Regions from separate parts of the Rossellomorea sp. GAMAL-10_SWC genome, predicted to be linked through region 1. Evidence: riboswitches for the same ligand, from Rfam matches in the RefSeq annotation. Region 1 holds a riboswitch; the other holds the start of a gene.

Region 1 (7,610 bases):
AAATGCATTCTTCCTATGCAACGCCTTACTAGGAGTATTGGCATGTTTGCGATTATTTGATTCCATATTTTTTAAAATGGGTTCATGTATTCTAGCAATTTGCTTTTTAGGAATACTTTTATTTTCTTCACCGGTCATTTTAATTTCTATCGCAATGGTTTCAATTTACTTTATTCTGCTTCAGAAAAGAGAGCTGAAAAAACAAAGTATTAGTATAATTCGAGTTGGAAATAAATAAAATTTGGATGGTTTAACAATAAAAGGAATTTCAATAAAATGAAATTTCTTTTTTGTTGCATAAAATAACTTATCAGTTTTGCTTTTTTTGTAAGAATAAATGCCATTATTAAGATAAAATAAAAGTAAAGGCGGGTGAATCATATATTGTTCATATCCAAGTTAAGATGGCTTAATTTTTGTATAGTAATACTAATTGGATTAATTGTTATTTCAAATTTACTGATTTATCATCTTGAAATTATGCAGCCACTTCCTCATGAAATTGTACTTGCTTCTTTGTTTGACTTCCTCATAATAATACCTTTTCTTGTATATTTGTTTATTTTAAAAAAGCGTTATTCACTAAAATATTTACCAATTGTTGTGTTCATCGGATACGTTTTAGCTAGTGTAATCATCCCAAAAAGTCATCTAGCTTTCTATTCATTTATTAACTATTTTTTGATAGCTAGTGAAGCTTTTTTTGTAATTTTTGAATTGTATATTTTTTGCAAAGTGATTAGAAAGCTTCCTAAAATTATAAAAAAGTTTAGAGAAAATAAGTTAGAAATTCCTTATTTTCAAATCCGATTAGATCAAGTAATGACTTCTGAATTGAAACAATCTAGACTGAAAGATATAATCGTTTCAGAGTTAGCGATGTATTATTATTCTTTATTTTCTTGGAAAAGAAAACAATATACGGAGATAATAAATCATCAGGTTTTCACGTTCCATAAAAAAACAAGTTCAATCGCGTTATTTATTATGCTAATTCATGCTCTAATTCTGGAATCCGTTGGTTTTCATTTTCTGCTTTATTCATGGAATCCAGTCTTAAGTGGGATTGCATTAGTATTAAATATTTATACATTTGTATTATTAGTTGCAGAAATACAGTGCATAAGAAATTGTCCATTTATAATCACTGATCAGATTCTTCATATTCAAGTTGGGTTAATAAAGCATTTGACTGTTTCTTTAGAAAATATAAAGTCAATTGAATATATCAAATCCACTAGTAAAAAATTAATGAATGAAAAAAAAGAAACTTTTAATGCGATACTTAAAGATTTTATAGTTGAGGAGCCAACGCTTGAAATAGAATTATATAAAAAGGAACAAGCTAAGTTAATGTATGGATTTAAACATAGTGTACTAAAAATACATCTTAGACCAGATGAACCGGAAAAATTTTATGAGGAATTATCATTGAAGGTAAAGAAATTAAAAAGTCAAAAAGAATAATTTTAAATTATTTATGTAAATATAGTGTGAAAAATCCATATTTTATAAGGTTTTTTCGCTTAAATTATCTTTTCTATTAGATCGTTTTAATAGAAATAGAATCTTAAAATCTTTACAATCAAATAATTGCTAGTTATAATGAAACCAAATTTGATAATTAGTGTCCTTCGGGGTCGGGTGAAATTCCCAACCGGCGGTGTTGTATATTTTTATACTAAGCCCGTGAGCTTCATATAGATTTTTTATATGTTGCTGATCTAGTTAGAATCTAGAGCCGACAGTATAGTCTGGATGGGAGAAGGATGGAGTGCATATACGGTATGGCTATTTGTTTTTTCAAAAATACTATCCGTATAGGCTTAGTTCGTTGTACATATTTTATTTGTACAACAATAGACGTGCTACAATATTGTCTTTTAATAGTTCATATTGTACTAGCGTTTATTTAAGTATGCTTCCTTTCTTAAACATCTATTGCCCCTTAGGAGTTTTCTAAGGGGCTTTTCACTTTTTCAAATTAATTTGAATTAGAAGGTGTGATAAGGTGGATCAACTATTTATGAAATTAGAGATGGATCTTATAAAGTCATTTAAAGGGCTTGAGTGTAATGTGCTTTTTCGAAATGAGGTGAAAAAACTTGTTTACTGGAATCGTTGAGGAAATAGGAAAAGTAAAAAATATCGTAAAAAAAGGTAAAACTTTATTGCTAACAATTGAGGCACCAGTCATTTTAAAGGATGTTCATTTAGGAGATAGTATCTCTGTAAATGGAGTGTGTTTAACCGTTACAGATTTTACTAAAAATGAATTTTCTGTTGATGTCATGCCTGAAACGTTTCAAGCGTCGAATCTAAGTACTTTGGTTTCAAACCAAAAAGTAAATTTAGAGCGGGCAATGGCTGCAAATGGAAGGTTTGGTGGACATATTGTATCGGGTCATATTGATGGCACAGGTAAAATTATATCTGTAAATGCAATGGAAAACGCAGTAATGTATAAAATTACTATTCCAAGTTCGTTTGCTAAATATTGCCTACAAAAAGGCAGTATAACGATTGATGGTACAAGTTTAACAATATTTGAAGTTGAAACTGATATTGTAACAATCTCTTTAATTCCTCATACCCGATCACATACGATCTTAGGCAGTAAAAAAACGGGAGACGTTGTTAATATTGAGTTTGATTTATTAGGTAAGTATGTTGAAAAAATGCTTGGTATGAATGAGACGAAAAAGAGTTCTGCAATAACAACTTCATTTTTATCTCAAAATGGCTATATATAAAGGAGTAAGATCATGTTCTCTAAAATAGAAGAAGCAATTGAAGACTTGAAAAATGGAAAAATTATTATTGTTTGTGATGATGAAGATCGAGAGAATGAAGGCGATTTTGTTGTTATCGGAGAATTTGCAACTCCTGAAAATATCAATTTTATGGCAACACATGGCCGCGGATTAATTTGTGCGCCTGTTTCTGAAGAAATAGCCAAAAAATTAGATTTATATGAAATGGTAGCAAAAAATACAGATTCTCACGGAACTGCCTTTACTGTTAGTATCGATCATATTGATTCTACTACTGGTATCTCAGCATTTGAGCGTTCACATACTGTTTTACAAATGTTAAATGATAAATCAACTGGAGCAGATTTTAGAAGACCTGGTCATATGTTTCCTTTAGTCGCTAAAAACGGAGGCGTTATTGAGAGACCGGGACATACTGAAGCTGCAGTAGATTTAGCTCGAATGGCTGGATCGAAAGAAGTTGGTGTCATTTGTGAAATTATGAATGATGATGGAACAATGGCAAGAGTACCCGATTTAATCAAAATCGCAAACAAGTTTAATTTAAAAATGATAACAATTAAAGATTTAATTCATTATAGACAAGAAACTGAACAACTTGTAAAAAGAGAAGTTGAAATTAAATTACCAACTGATTTTGGTGTTTTTAAGATGATTGGTTATACAAATGAGATCGACGGTAAAGAGCATATTGCGATTGTAAAAGGTAAAGTTGACGATGGTGAACCAGTGCTTGTACGTATTCATTCGGAATGTTTAACAGGTGATGTATTTGGCTCATGTCGTTGTGATTGTGGACCTCAGTTACAATCAACATTATCGATGATTGAAGAAGCAGGCAAAGGCGTAATTGTTTATATGCGTCAAGAAGGCAGAGGGATTGGCTTACTTAATAAGTTAAGAGCATATAAGTTACAGGAAGAAGGCTTTGATACTGTTGAAGCAAATTTAAACTTAGGATTTGATTCAGATTTAAGAGATTATGCCATAAGTGCTCAAATTATAAAAGATTTAGGCATTGAGAGTATAGATTTAGTAACTAATAATCCAGTTAAAATAGATGCGTTAAAATCTCACGGAATACAGATTAATAATCGAGTGCCAATTCAAACTGAGATGAAAATGGAAAACGAAAAATATTTAATAACTAAAATTGAAAAAATGGGACATTTATTACACTATTAAAAATGGGAGAGATTAAGATGAAATTTGAAGGAAATTTAGTAGGATCTGGACTTAAAGTTGCTGTAATTGTAGGACGTTTTAATGAATTTATTACATCAAAACTACTTGGTGGTGCAGAAGATGCACTATATCGTCATGGTGTAGAAGAATCAGACGTTGATGTTATTTGGGTACCTGGAGCATTTGAAATTCCATTAGTTGCAAAAAAACTAGCAGATTCAAAAAAATACGATGCGATCATTACGCTTGGAACAGTTATTCGTGGGGCAACTACTCATTATGATTACGTATGTAACGAAGTGGCAAAAGGGGTTGCAGCTATTACTCTACAAACTGGTATCCCTGTTATTTTTGGTGTATTAACGACAGAAAATATTGAACAAGCAATTGAAAGAGCGGGCACGAAAGCTGGTAATAAAGGTTGGGATTCTGGTATTTCGGCAATTGAGATGGCTAATTTATTAAGAACTTTAAACTAAGTATATATATAATAGAAGAAACTGGTTAAGGAGAGGTGAATTTTACCTCTCTTTTTTTTATTAAATTACCAATAATCTATTAGAAATTACATGTTAAAATAAGATTAATAATTTGATAATTCAAAAAGAAAGGGTGATTCACTCAAGTGGCTATTTTTCAGTTAAAATCAAATAACCCTGATTTTTCCTATATAATTGCAAAAAATCCAAGCTCTGGGATGAGTATTAAAACAATTAGGAAGGGAAACGCGTTTGCGTGGTATTCTACAGAAGATACATATAATATTTATTTTAAAGATGCTGATAATGAAATTTCGTATAAAGAACAAGCAGAGGAAATGTTTGAATACTTAAATACGACAAGATATTGTTCAACCCTATTCCCTTTAAATGCAATCAACACATTCTTTTCTTCAGCATTCAAAAAATTACATGAAAAAGATCAGAATGAATATGAAAATAGCGTATTGATTAATGCTATTCATGTGAAAAACGTTAGTTACTTAAACTTCTTTCAGAGGCATTTAAATGAATTTGATCTAACCTTCGAAGAGTTAGCTAGTAAAACTTATCAGCTACGTATTCATACAACAAAAACAATTCATGAGTTAATTCACTATACGACAGTGCTATGCGTTTTCTTGAGCATCGTTTCAGATGAGTATATCGATTTTACAGACGATGTTATACGAAAATATATAACTAGTATGCAAGTCATTGATGCACCTTATTATATACGTTATTTATTTAATAGAAATGTGTTAAATAGTCGTAAAAAATTTCTTGCATTTAAAAATGAACTTGAAAAAACAAATCATTATGAAATTGATTTTAAATTTGGAAATACTGCAAGACAGCGCCAAGAGTGGATTTCAGAACAGTTAAAATTTGAGCGTTCTATTCTTGATATTGGTTGTGGTGAGGGAGCGTATGCAATTCCTTATAGTCAAAAAATCAGTGAGTATGATTATTTCGCAATTGATATTGATGACGAAATAAGAGAACGATTGAAATATAAAATAAATAACAAAGTGATTGAAAATATTGCAATCTATGAGTCTTTATCTCACTTTCTAGAGTTTTACGACAACGATTTGAATGTTGATGTATTGCTAACTGAAGTTGTTGAACATATGAGTGTTAAGGATGCTACCAAATTAATAAAGAGCGTACTATCTTATGTTAATTTTGAGAATTTCATCATAACGACTCCAAATGCAGAGTTTAATAATCTATACCAATTAGATGGATTTAGGCATGATGATCATAAATGGGAAATGACAAAAGAAGATTTCGTTAAATGGATTGATTCAATCTTAAGTAATACGAAATATACGTATACATTCTCGGATGTAGGAGATCGTGTAGACGGAATCTCACTTTCTCAGGCAGTTGTTATTACGAAGCAAAAAGTAAAGGAGCATCAGGAATGAAAATCTCAACAAATGTTCATACGATTTTTCTTTTAGTAGGCTCTAGTGAATGTGGAAAATCGACTTTTGCAAAAAATATTTTAATTCCATCTTTATCTTATAGAGACGAGTCGAGAAATTATAAAACAAATATACAGTATTTATCATCTGATGATATTAGACGAGAAATATTAGGGGAAGATTTTGATAAACATAGTACGATTATGCTCGAGGCGAGTGAACAAGCATTTGAATTACTATTTACTAAATTAAAGATGGTTACAACATTCCCCATTAATGCAGAATTTGTAATTGTCGATACAACTGGACTATCAGAATCATTCCGTGATCAAGTTGTAGAGATCGCAAATCAAAATTCATATAATGTTGATTTAGTATTATTTGACTATAAAAATATTCGTGAGTATTATTCTTCAGACCGATCAAAGAAATTAATTGATAATCATGTAAGACGTCTTCGAACAGAAGTAATTCCAAATATAAAAAGAAGTAATTATCGAAATATACATCGTATTCGTCAGAAGAATTTTCTTAATCCGACTGAATTTGAGATTAAAGTAGATAATATGGAGGAGTATATTTCTCGAAAGCTGCCTACAAAATACAAATATACAATCGTAGGGGATATTCATGAACAGGTTCTCACATTTCAAAAGCTATTATCGAAAGCTGGTTTCACGGTTCAAAATAATCAAATAATAGAATCAGAGAAAAGTAGTAATCACCGCATACTATTAGTAGGAGATTGGATTGATAAAGGGAACAAAGTTAAAGAAATAATTGAATTCATTTATTCAAACCGTAAATGGTTTTATTTTATAAAAGGTAATCATGAAAATTTTGTTAGTAAGTATTTATTAGGTCAATTAAAAGATTCTTCGATTGATCAGAGCTTAATCGAAACATACTTTACTTCTATTAAAACGTTGGAAAAAGATGAAGGGCTCCAAGTTAAGTTTTTAGAGCTGGTTAATGAAAGTAAGGAGTTTTATCACTATATAGGTGAAGACTTTCCTTCATATTATATTACTCATGCTCCATGTAAAAAGAAATATATTGGAAAAATGGATAATAATTCATCACGCCATCAACGTTCATTCCGAATTGATCGTAATAAACCGATTCAGGAGCAATTACAATTTTTAGCTGAGGAAGCTGTTTCAAATCAGCCTTATCATGTATTTGGTCATGTTGCGAGTAAGAAATTAATTCGTATTAAGAATAAATATGGAATTGATACTGGTGCTGCTAGTGGGAATCAACTGACTAGTATTAGAATTTATACAAATAACCCATATTTGTATAGTGTTCCTTCAGTTGATGAGGATGTCGTGAATAAAGAAGAATTACCAGAATTATTCAAAGGAAGAGAAAAAAGTATCAATCTAAATGAATTGGATCAAAGAGATAAACGACGTCTCAATTATGTATTAAAAAATTCAATTAATTATATTTCTGGTACGATGAGTCCGGCTGATAAGGATACAAATGCGAATGATTTAGAGTCTTTAAAGCAAGGACTACAATACTTTAAAGATAAAAAGGTTCAAGAAGTTGTACTTCAACCAAAGTATATGGGTTCAAGATGTAATATCTATTTATCTAAAACAATTGAAGAATGTTATGCAGTCAGTCGGAATGGATACCGTGTAAAAAATGTTGATCTTTCGGGCGTGTATTCAATGCTATTAGAACGATTAGGTAACTTTATGGAAAAAGAGGATATTAGAACTTTAATT
Region 2 (7,610 bases), 2.2 Mb from region 1:
AAAGTTTCGATTATTTCTTCCCGTACATTTTTGCTAGCTGTAGCGGTTAAAGCTAAAACCGTCGGATTATTTAATTTCCGCTTTATTTCCCCTAAAGTTTTATATTCTGGTCTAAAATCATGCCCCCATTGTGAGATACAATGTGCCTCATCAACAACAAATAACGAGATTCTAGACGCAGAAAGCTTTTGTATTAAAAATTGATTTTGTAACATTTCAGGCGAAACAAAAATAAACTTATAGCTGCTTATATTATTAAATAAATATTTTTTTTGCTCAAAGCTTCTAAAGCTATTTAGCGCAATAACTCGTTTATCCCCAAATGCTTTAATCTGCTCTACTTGATCCTCCATAAGGGAAAGTAATGGTGAAACGATTACTACAACGCCTGGCAAAAGTAGCCCTGTTAATTGATATAATAATGATTTACCCCCACCTGTAGGGAGCATTGCTAAAACATCCTTCGAGTTTAACAAATCATTAATAATTTCTTTTTGGTTAATTCGAAAACTTGAATAACCGAATTTTTCGTATAGAAGTTTATTTAGGTCCATGTAGATCACCCATTCTTGCAAGAGTAATACGAATTTGAAAATATGTTACCTCATTTAATAAAGCTTCTTTAATAATTTTTAATTTCCTTGTATTTAGTTCAATAATTTTATTTTTTATTAAAGTAAATTGCTTTGTTGTAATAAATTGATTAATTGGCAATAACTTATCACCTAAAACACACTCAACTATATGATCCTCTATTGTACTAATCTTTAACTTGCGAATCTCAGCTATTTCTTGAATTGTTTTACCATCAGTAAATAATCGCTTCGTTTCAATAGAGGTATTCGTAATATTAGTACTCTTATCTCCATTTACAAATTTACTTAACAAAGGATAATTATTGCTTGGTACAACCAAAATAGTGATCATATGATGTAAAGTATTAATCGAATTGAGATAAATTTTTTCAACACTGACTTTGTGTTCTGATGCAATTTGCTCAAAAGTCATGCCATAAGCATTTGCTCCAGACAATCGTTTCACAAATAGTAATGCGTCTTCGTTACTTATATTTTCTAAAATTGTATGCAATTCTTTGTAAAATTGATTAACTAATTCGTTTTTATTCCCAGTATAATTAAGAATCTCATTTTTTACCCAATCTTGTATATCTTGATCTTGAATAACTGCCCTAAAATATTTTAAATTCATATTCAGATTGGAGACCGTTTGAAAAAATAATGAAAATCTTTTCCAAAATATCTTTTGAATACTAGAAAACCTTAGTCCGTTTATATATGTAAATTCCATAAACTGTATTTTTTGATTTGCTAGATAAGCTTGACCATTTTTATTTAACAAATAGATATTCTTATTTTCAGACTGACCTATATACCCCTTAACCTCTAACCCATTTATAATTTCTTGCATATTCTGATGTGTAAGGAAATGAAAAAGTCCGAAAAATGATGTCACTTGATAAAAATGAGAATCTTGAATAATTTGAGCACTTTGTTTACCTTTTAATAAATACATTATACCTTGGATCGTTCGTTCACCATTATATCGATGAAGTAAAAAAAGGATGATTTCCTCCAATATTGATAGCTTAAACATCATAAACCTCTCAATTAAAATTATTCCATTAATATATTTAAATATTTTTCCGAATAATAATTAGTAGTACTAAAATATTTGTGCATTTTTTCTAAATAGTTTTTATTTCTTCTAGCTTATCATATGTATCAATAACCAAACCATTTTAAACATATAAAAATCATTATTTATTTTATTTGAGATTTCATCATTTCTCGTTTTTTTCAAAACCTTGTACAATTATATTGAAAAGTTTTGGAAACCGTTTTAAAATGTTTACAGGTACATTACAAAAATAGTATCTGTAACAAAAACAGGGAATAATTTGGGAGGTCAATACAATGGCAAAATATACAATCGTTGATAAAGACACTTGTATCGCATGTGGCGCTTGTGGCGCAGCTGCACCTGATATCTATGACTATGATGATGAAGGGATCGCATACGTTACTCTAGATGATAACCAAGGAATCGTTGAAATTCCAGACGTTTTAGTTGATGACATGATGGATGCATTTGAAGGATGCCCAACAGACTCAATCAAAGTTGCTGACGAAGCATTCGATGGCGACGCTTTAAAATTCGAATAGTAAAAACTGCGGCGAAGTTATTTCGTCGCTTTTTTTATTTTTTCAAATGAAAACACGAGCTCAACATACCAGCTCGTGTTCTATAACGTTCAAAGATTATCCACTTATAAGCATTAGGTTTCTCCTTTTTGATACCAGCGTATAATTCATTGTGAATGAACCAGCTACTTGATTATCTTTATCTAATAAGTCAATCCTAGTTGATGATAAACCTTCTTTAACTTCGACTAACTTAAATCTCCTATTCTTCGCTTCTTGTATATTTCTGAATCACTTCTCGTATAAAATTCTGGACCTAATTCTTTTAATAAAATCGCCTTGAATTCGAACTTATAAAACCTTTTCCTAAAAAATGAAGACAGTGCACCCAAAGTCTTGATACAAATTATTTCCTTATTTTACATATTCAGAATTATCTAATAACTGGCTATAATAAATAAAACATCATGAGAGGATGAACAGCATGGAACAGATGACAATTACCGAGAAAAAGACGTTTTTAAACAAGTTATTAGAGAAAAAACAAGTAAAAAAAGACATCGAATTGATTTTACAATATCTCCTTGCTGTTGATGAAGTACTAGCAAACATCTCGTTTATCGAAGATGCAAAAAGTACACCAAATGGCATTGTCTTTAATTTTCGAAATGATAACTACTCATATCCTCAGTTTTCTTATTATGAAAAGAATAAAAAGGTCGATTTGTCATCAGAAACGATTTACCATAAACTTCGATTACATGGGAAGGAAACAAAGTTTTATATTGAGTTGTTATTTGATGTGATGCCGATCGAGTACGCTTTGATCTTAGATATTAATCCGTTTTCGACGACTACCTTTGAACCCAACGAGGAACTACAAACAGAAATCGATGAGTTTCTTTCATCTCTTATAGCTCAAACTATACACACACTTCTTCTTCATCAAATTGATAAAGCACTAGATGAGAGAGACGAACAACAATTTCTTTTGTTATCTTCTCAGCTAATAAACTTAAACTAACAAATAAACCATCTATCATTTGATAGATGGTTCTCTTTTTTTAGAAATTGATATCTCTCATCCAAGGTACTCAAAAAACAAAAAAGTGTCTACCAAAATTTAGTAGACACTTTCATTTATTTATACGTTATGGACATTCATTCTTTGAGTTAACCAAACCTTTAATTTTGGGTAGATAACTAAGAATAAGATCATGATTAATAAACCTTTAATTGCATTAAATGGCATAATTGATGCAACAATTACTTCATTTGGTAGCTTAAAATTCATGAAATGTGCATATGCAGGTAATAACACGAAATAATTTAAAAGACTTAATATCCCAGTCATCACAACTGTACCAACGATTAATCCAAGAGTTAGCCCTTTTACTGAACGGTATTTTCTAAAAAAATACGACGCAGGTAAAATGTATAATACTCCCGCACTAAAATTAGCAAATTCTCCAATTGGTACACCAGTCATACTACCATTAATCACATAATGTAGAATGTTTTTTATTAACTCTATTCCTATTCCTGCTACTGGACCAAAAACAATTGCTCCTATTAATGCAGGTACGTCACTAAAATCAATTGTAAGCCATACTGGAAATGCAGGAAGTGGAAAGTACAGCATCATGAGTACATAAGAAATACTGCTAAGCATTGCCACTATCACCATTTTATTTACTTTGTTGCGTTGTTGCATATTACCTCTCTCCTTTTTCCCGATCATATCAAGAAAAATGAAAGGTTCGCTTAAGTTGCGTTATTATTTGCACATATTATAATAAGTCCGAAATAAAAATGAAAAATAGTATAAAATTATGCAAAAAAATAAAATCCCCTATTTTTTCGAAATAGGGGAGAATTTTCAGCACGCCAAATAAGCGTTCAAAAAGAAATAATTTTTTGAACTTGCGAACCTCCATCTTCTCCCATCCAGACTATACTGTCGGCTCTAGAATCGCACTAGATCCTGCCCAAAAAATCAGGCTCGCGGGCTTATAAGCAATGCTTAATTACCGCCGGTGGGGAATTTCACCCCGCCCCGAAGATAGATCGTTTATTAAATTACAGTTTAATGTTACTAAATTAAATACAGTTTGTAAATAAAAATCTCTGGCTAATCATTTAAAGCATTACTTAGGTTTTCTTGACAAAAACTTACCAACGAATCATCCTTTTGATCATCCGCATATAACAACAGCATAACTGTTGTAAAGACGGCTCTAAACTGTGCTAGTTTCTTTGACACTTCCGATACATTACCATAAGTCTCAAAAAACTTCCCTCTCATATCGTTCGGAATTAGACTATAAATAATTGATAAATCTAATTCACGATGTCCGATATGAGCATCACCCCAATCAATAATTCCTTTAAGTTGGTTTTGTTCATTGACGATCATATTCTTAAAATGTAAATCACCATGAACAAGTACTAATGGTGTCTCACTTTTTATTTCGACTAAGCTTTCAATATAATGATTAATTTTCTGTTTATCTTCAATTAGTTTCTTCTGTATTGCCTGTTGTATATATTTTTTAGCCTGAGGTTTACGGAAGTTTATATCTAATCTCTTCAACTCATCATACGGTAAATTAATATCCTTTAATTCATCGAAATTTATTGAATGTAAATTTTTCAAGAAATTCGCGATTGGTTCAATCATTAAAATTCTCTCAGTCCTATTTAAATTAGTTGGAGGCTTTCCTGCTATGAAATTATATCCTAAAAATGGCCAAGGAAATAATTCAGATGGTTTTCCATCGAGTATTGGTACTGTAGTCTTCAATTCAAAATGATTAAATATAATTGGGAGTAATTTTCTTTCAACGTTTAAAATTGCTACAGCTATTTCTCTTCGCGGAAATCTTAGTAAAATTTCATCATTTAAACAAAAAACAGTATTATCAAATCCTTCGCCAATTTTTTTTATTACGTTTATTTTTATTTTAGGAAATTGTATCTTTACTATTTCTTTCGCTAATTCCTCTTCCATTACAATTGCTGGATCCCATATATTAGTCATTTTTTTCTCCTTAAATCAAAAATAGAACTTCACATATAAATGTACTTTACCAAATTTATTAGTAAATTACATTTAAAATAGAAGTTCTAAGAACAAATACTATTATTAAGGATTTGAAACTATTTTTAATTCATGAAAATTTTTATCTGATATAATATCCTTTAATTTTTCTCGATTTCCTCCGATAAATAAAAGGCCAATCGTTAAAACAAACACCACAATCAACAAACATCTCCTAAGAAAATCAAACATTATTTACCTCCCACCTGAAAATGTAAAAAGTGTCTAATCTGCCCAATAACTCGTGGACTATCAACTGGTAATTCAAAAAAAAATTGGACAAAGCTACTTACTCATTTCAAACCTTTAACTCTTATGTATATTACTTAAGATGTATTGAGCAAATCGAAAATGTAAACGACAAGAAGTACTTTTACTAAACATACACTCAATCATTCTATGATGGAAAAATCTTATTTATACAAAAAAATAGCGATTGATTAGAAAAATTTAACTATTCAATCACTATTTTTCTTATTTATTTTTTATCAGTTCGAAATACGATTGCTCCTCGCTCGTATTCTACATCCTTAATATTTAAACGTGTGTTGATTAACCTTGCAAGTGCAAAGAAATAATCAGATAATCGATTCAAATATAAAAATACTGGAAGATGAATATTTTCTTGCTTCATTAATGTTACGACCGTTCTTTCGGCACGTCTTGTTACCGCTCTTGCTTGATGAATGATTGCAGCAGGCTTTGACCCACCTGGTAAAATAAAACGTTGTAATGGGGGAGTTGCTTCCATATATTCATCGATTAATGTTTCAAGCTCTTCAACCATTTTCTCTGTCGTTTTAAAAGGGATGCTATCCTTTACTACTGCCAAATCTCCACCACAGTCAAATAGTTCATGTTGGATCTTTTGAAGTGAATTGTAAATATCTCTCGTATCTTCATGATCTAAATATGTCATTGCGTAACCAACGATTGTATTTACTTCGTCAATTGTCCCGTATGACTCTACCCTTAAATCATCTTTGTCAACTCGTTTGCCTACTAAGCTAGTCTGACCTTTATCCCCAGTTTTTGTATAAATTTTCATGAAAAATCTCTCCTTTTTTCAATTTTAATTTACAATACATTACTTTTATAAATAATGACTTTTTTATTTGTTTCGGGATTATCTAAAATTTGAAAAGATGTGTCATATAAACCTTTTAATAAATCTTCACTTAAAACTGAGTCTGTTTTTCCTTCGATATAAATTTTTCCGTCCTTTAATCCTACTAATCGATCACAGTAAAGACTTGCTAAATTTAAGTCATGAAAAACAGTTACGATCGTTTTATTCTCATGTTTTTGTAATTCCTTTAAAACATCTAAAATTTTAATTGTATGCATTAAATCTAAATGGTTACTTGGTTCGTCTAAAAAAATATATGGTGTTTCCTGAGCAAAGCATTGAGCAAGAAATACTCTTTGACGCTCACCACCACTAATTTCATTTATGAGGCTTTTTTCCATCTTCTTAGTACCAGTCATCATCATTGCGTTATTGACTGCAGTTTCATCGATTGTGGACCAGCTAGGAAAAAAGGAAGACGAATGAGCAAGACGTCCAAGTTTAACTGTTTCTTTTACCTCATAAGAATATGTATAGGAATTTTGTTGTGATAAAACAGCAATTTTTTTTGCTATTTGTTTATTAGACATACTAGATACAAATTCTCCATCTAACATGACATTTCCTTTAGACGGTTTAAAAAGTCCACTAAGAATATTTAAAAACGTTGACTTTCCACTCCCATTTGGACCAATAATTCCTAGCCATTCTCCTTGATTAATAGAATAAGACAGTTCATCCAAATCAGTATGAATTCCATCATATGAATATGAGATATCTTGACATTTAATCATACTTTTCCCCTATTTCTTTTCAAAGATAGTAATATTAATGCAAATATTGGAGCACCAATTAATGAAGTAATTACCCCGATTGGTAACTCTCTTGGGGCTAATACAACTCTTGATAATATGTCCGACCCGATTAAAAATATTGCGCCATTGATCATTGATAATGGAAGTAATTTTTTATGTAATGGCCCTACCAAAGTTCTAGTAAAATGCGGAACAACTAATCCTACAAATCCAATTGTTCCAGAAACAGCTACTGCTGCACCAGACAAAATACTACCAGTTAACAAAATTAAATAAGTGGATTTTTTTACATCAATTCCAATATGTTTTGCATTTGTGCTACCAAATGTCATCGCATCTAGCTGCCTATTTTGACTAAATAAAATTAAGAAAGAAATGATTAAAAACGGTAATAAACTAAGAGAGTACTGAATGCCCCTCCCACCGATATTACCCATTAACCAGCCAATTACTGTACGTAATTC

Evidence for each region. A riboswitch is a leader RNA that binds a small molecule or an ion and turns the genes downstream of it on or off. The one in region 1 is predicted to bind FMN.
Region 2: another riboswitch for FMN. It lies ahead of V5E38_RS11925 (ECF transporter S component); the one in region 1 lies ahead of ribE (riboflavin synthase).

What each region holds. Positions count from the first base shown of each region.
Region 1 covers NZ_CP144911.1:179,071-186,680, forward strand. The annotation lists gene V5E38_RS00890 (APC family permease) at 1-238, shown strand, start outside; gene V5E38_RS00895 (hypothetical protein) at 385-1,467, shown strand; FMN riboswitch at 1,627-1,774, shown strand; gene ribE (riboflavin synthase) at 2,106-2,753, shown strand; gene V5E38_RS00905 (bifunctional 3,4-dihydroxy-2-butanone-4-phosphate synthase/GTP cyclohydrolase II) at 2,766-3,959, shown strand; gene ribH (6,7-dimethyl-8-ribityllumazine synthase) at 3,977-4,438, shown strand; gene V5E38_RS00915 (class I SAM-dependent methyltransferase) at 4,585-5,871, shown strand; gene V5E38_RS00920 (metallophosphoesterase) at 5,868-7,610, shown strand, end outside.
Region 2 covers NZ_CP144911.1:2,421,997-2,429,606, forward strand. The annotation lists gene V5E38_RS11905 (RecQ family ATP-dependent DNA helicase) at 1-554, opposite strand, end outside; gene V5E38_RS11910 (YpbB family protein) at 541-1,614, opposite strand; gene V5E38_RS11915 (ferredoxin) at 1,935-2,183, shown strand; gene V5E38_RS11920 (YpiB family protein) at 2,647-3,186, shown strand; gene V5E38_RS11925 (ECF transporter S component) at 3,307-3,876, opposite strand; FMN riboswitch at 4,094-4,230, opposite strand; gene V5E38_RS11930 (protein kinase family protein) at 4,294-5,202, opposite strand; gene V5E38_RS11935 (hypothetical protein) at 5,308-5,454, opposite strand; gene V5E38_RS11940 (cob(I)yrinic acid a,c-diamide adenosyltransferase) at 5,741-6,310, opposite strand; gene V5E38_RS11945 (ABC transporter ATP-binding protein) at 6,340-7,125, opposite strand; gene V5E38_RS11950 (FecCD family ABC transporter permease) at 7,122-7,610, opposite strand, start outside.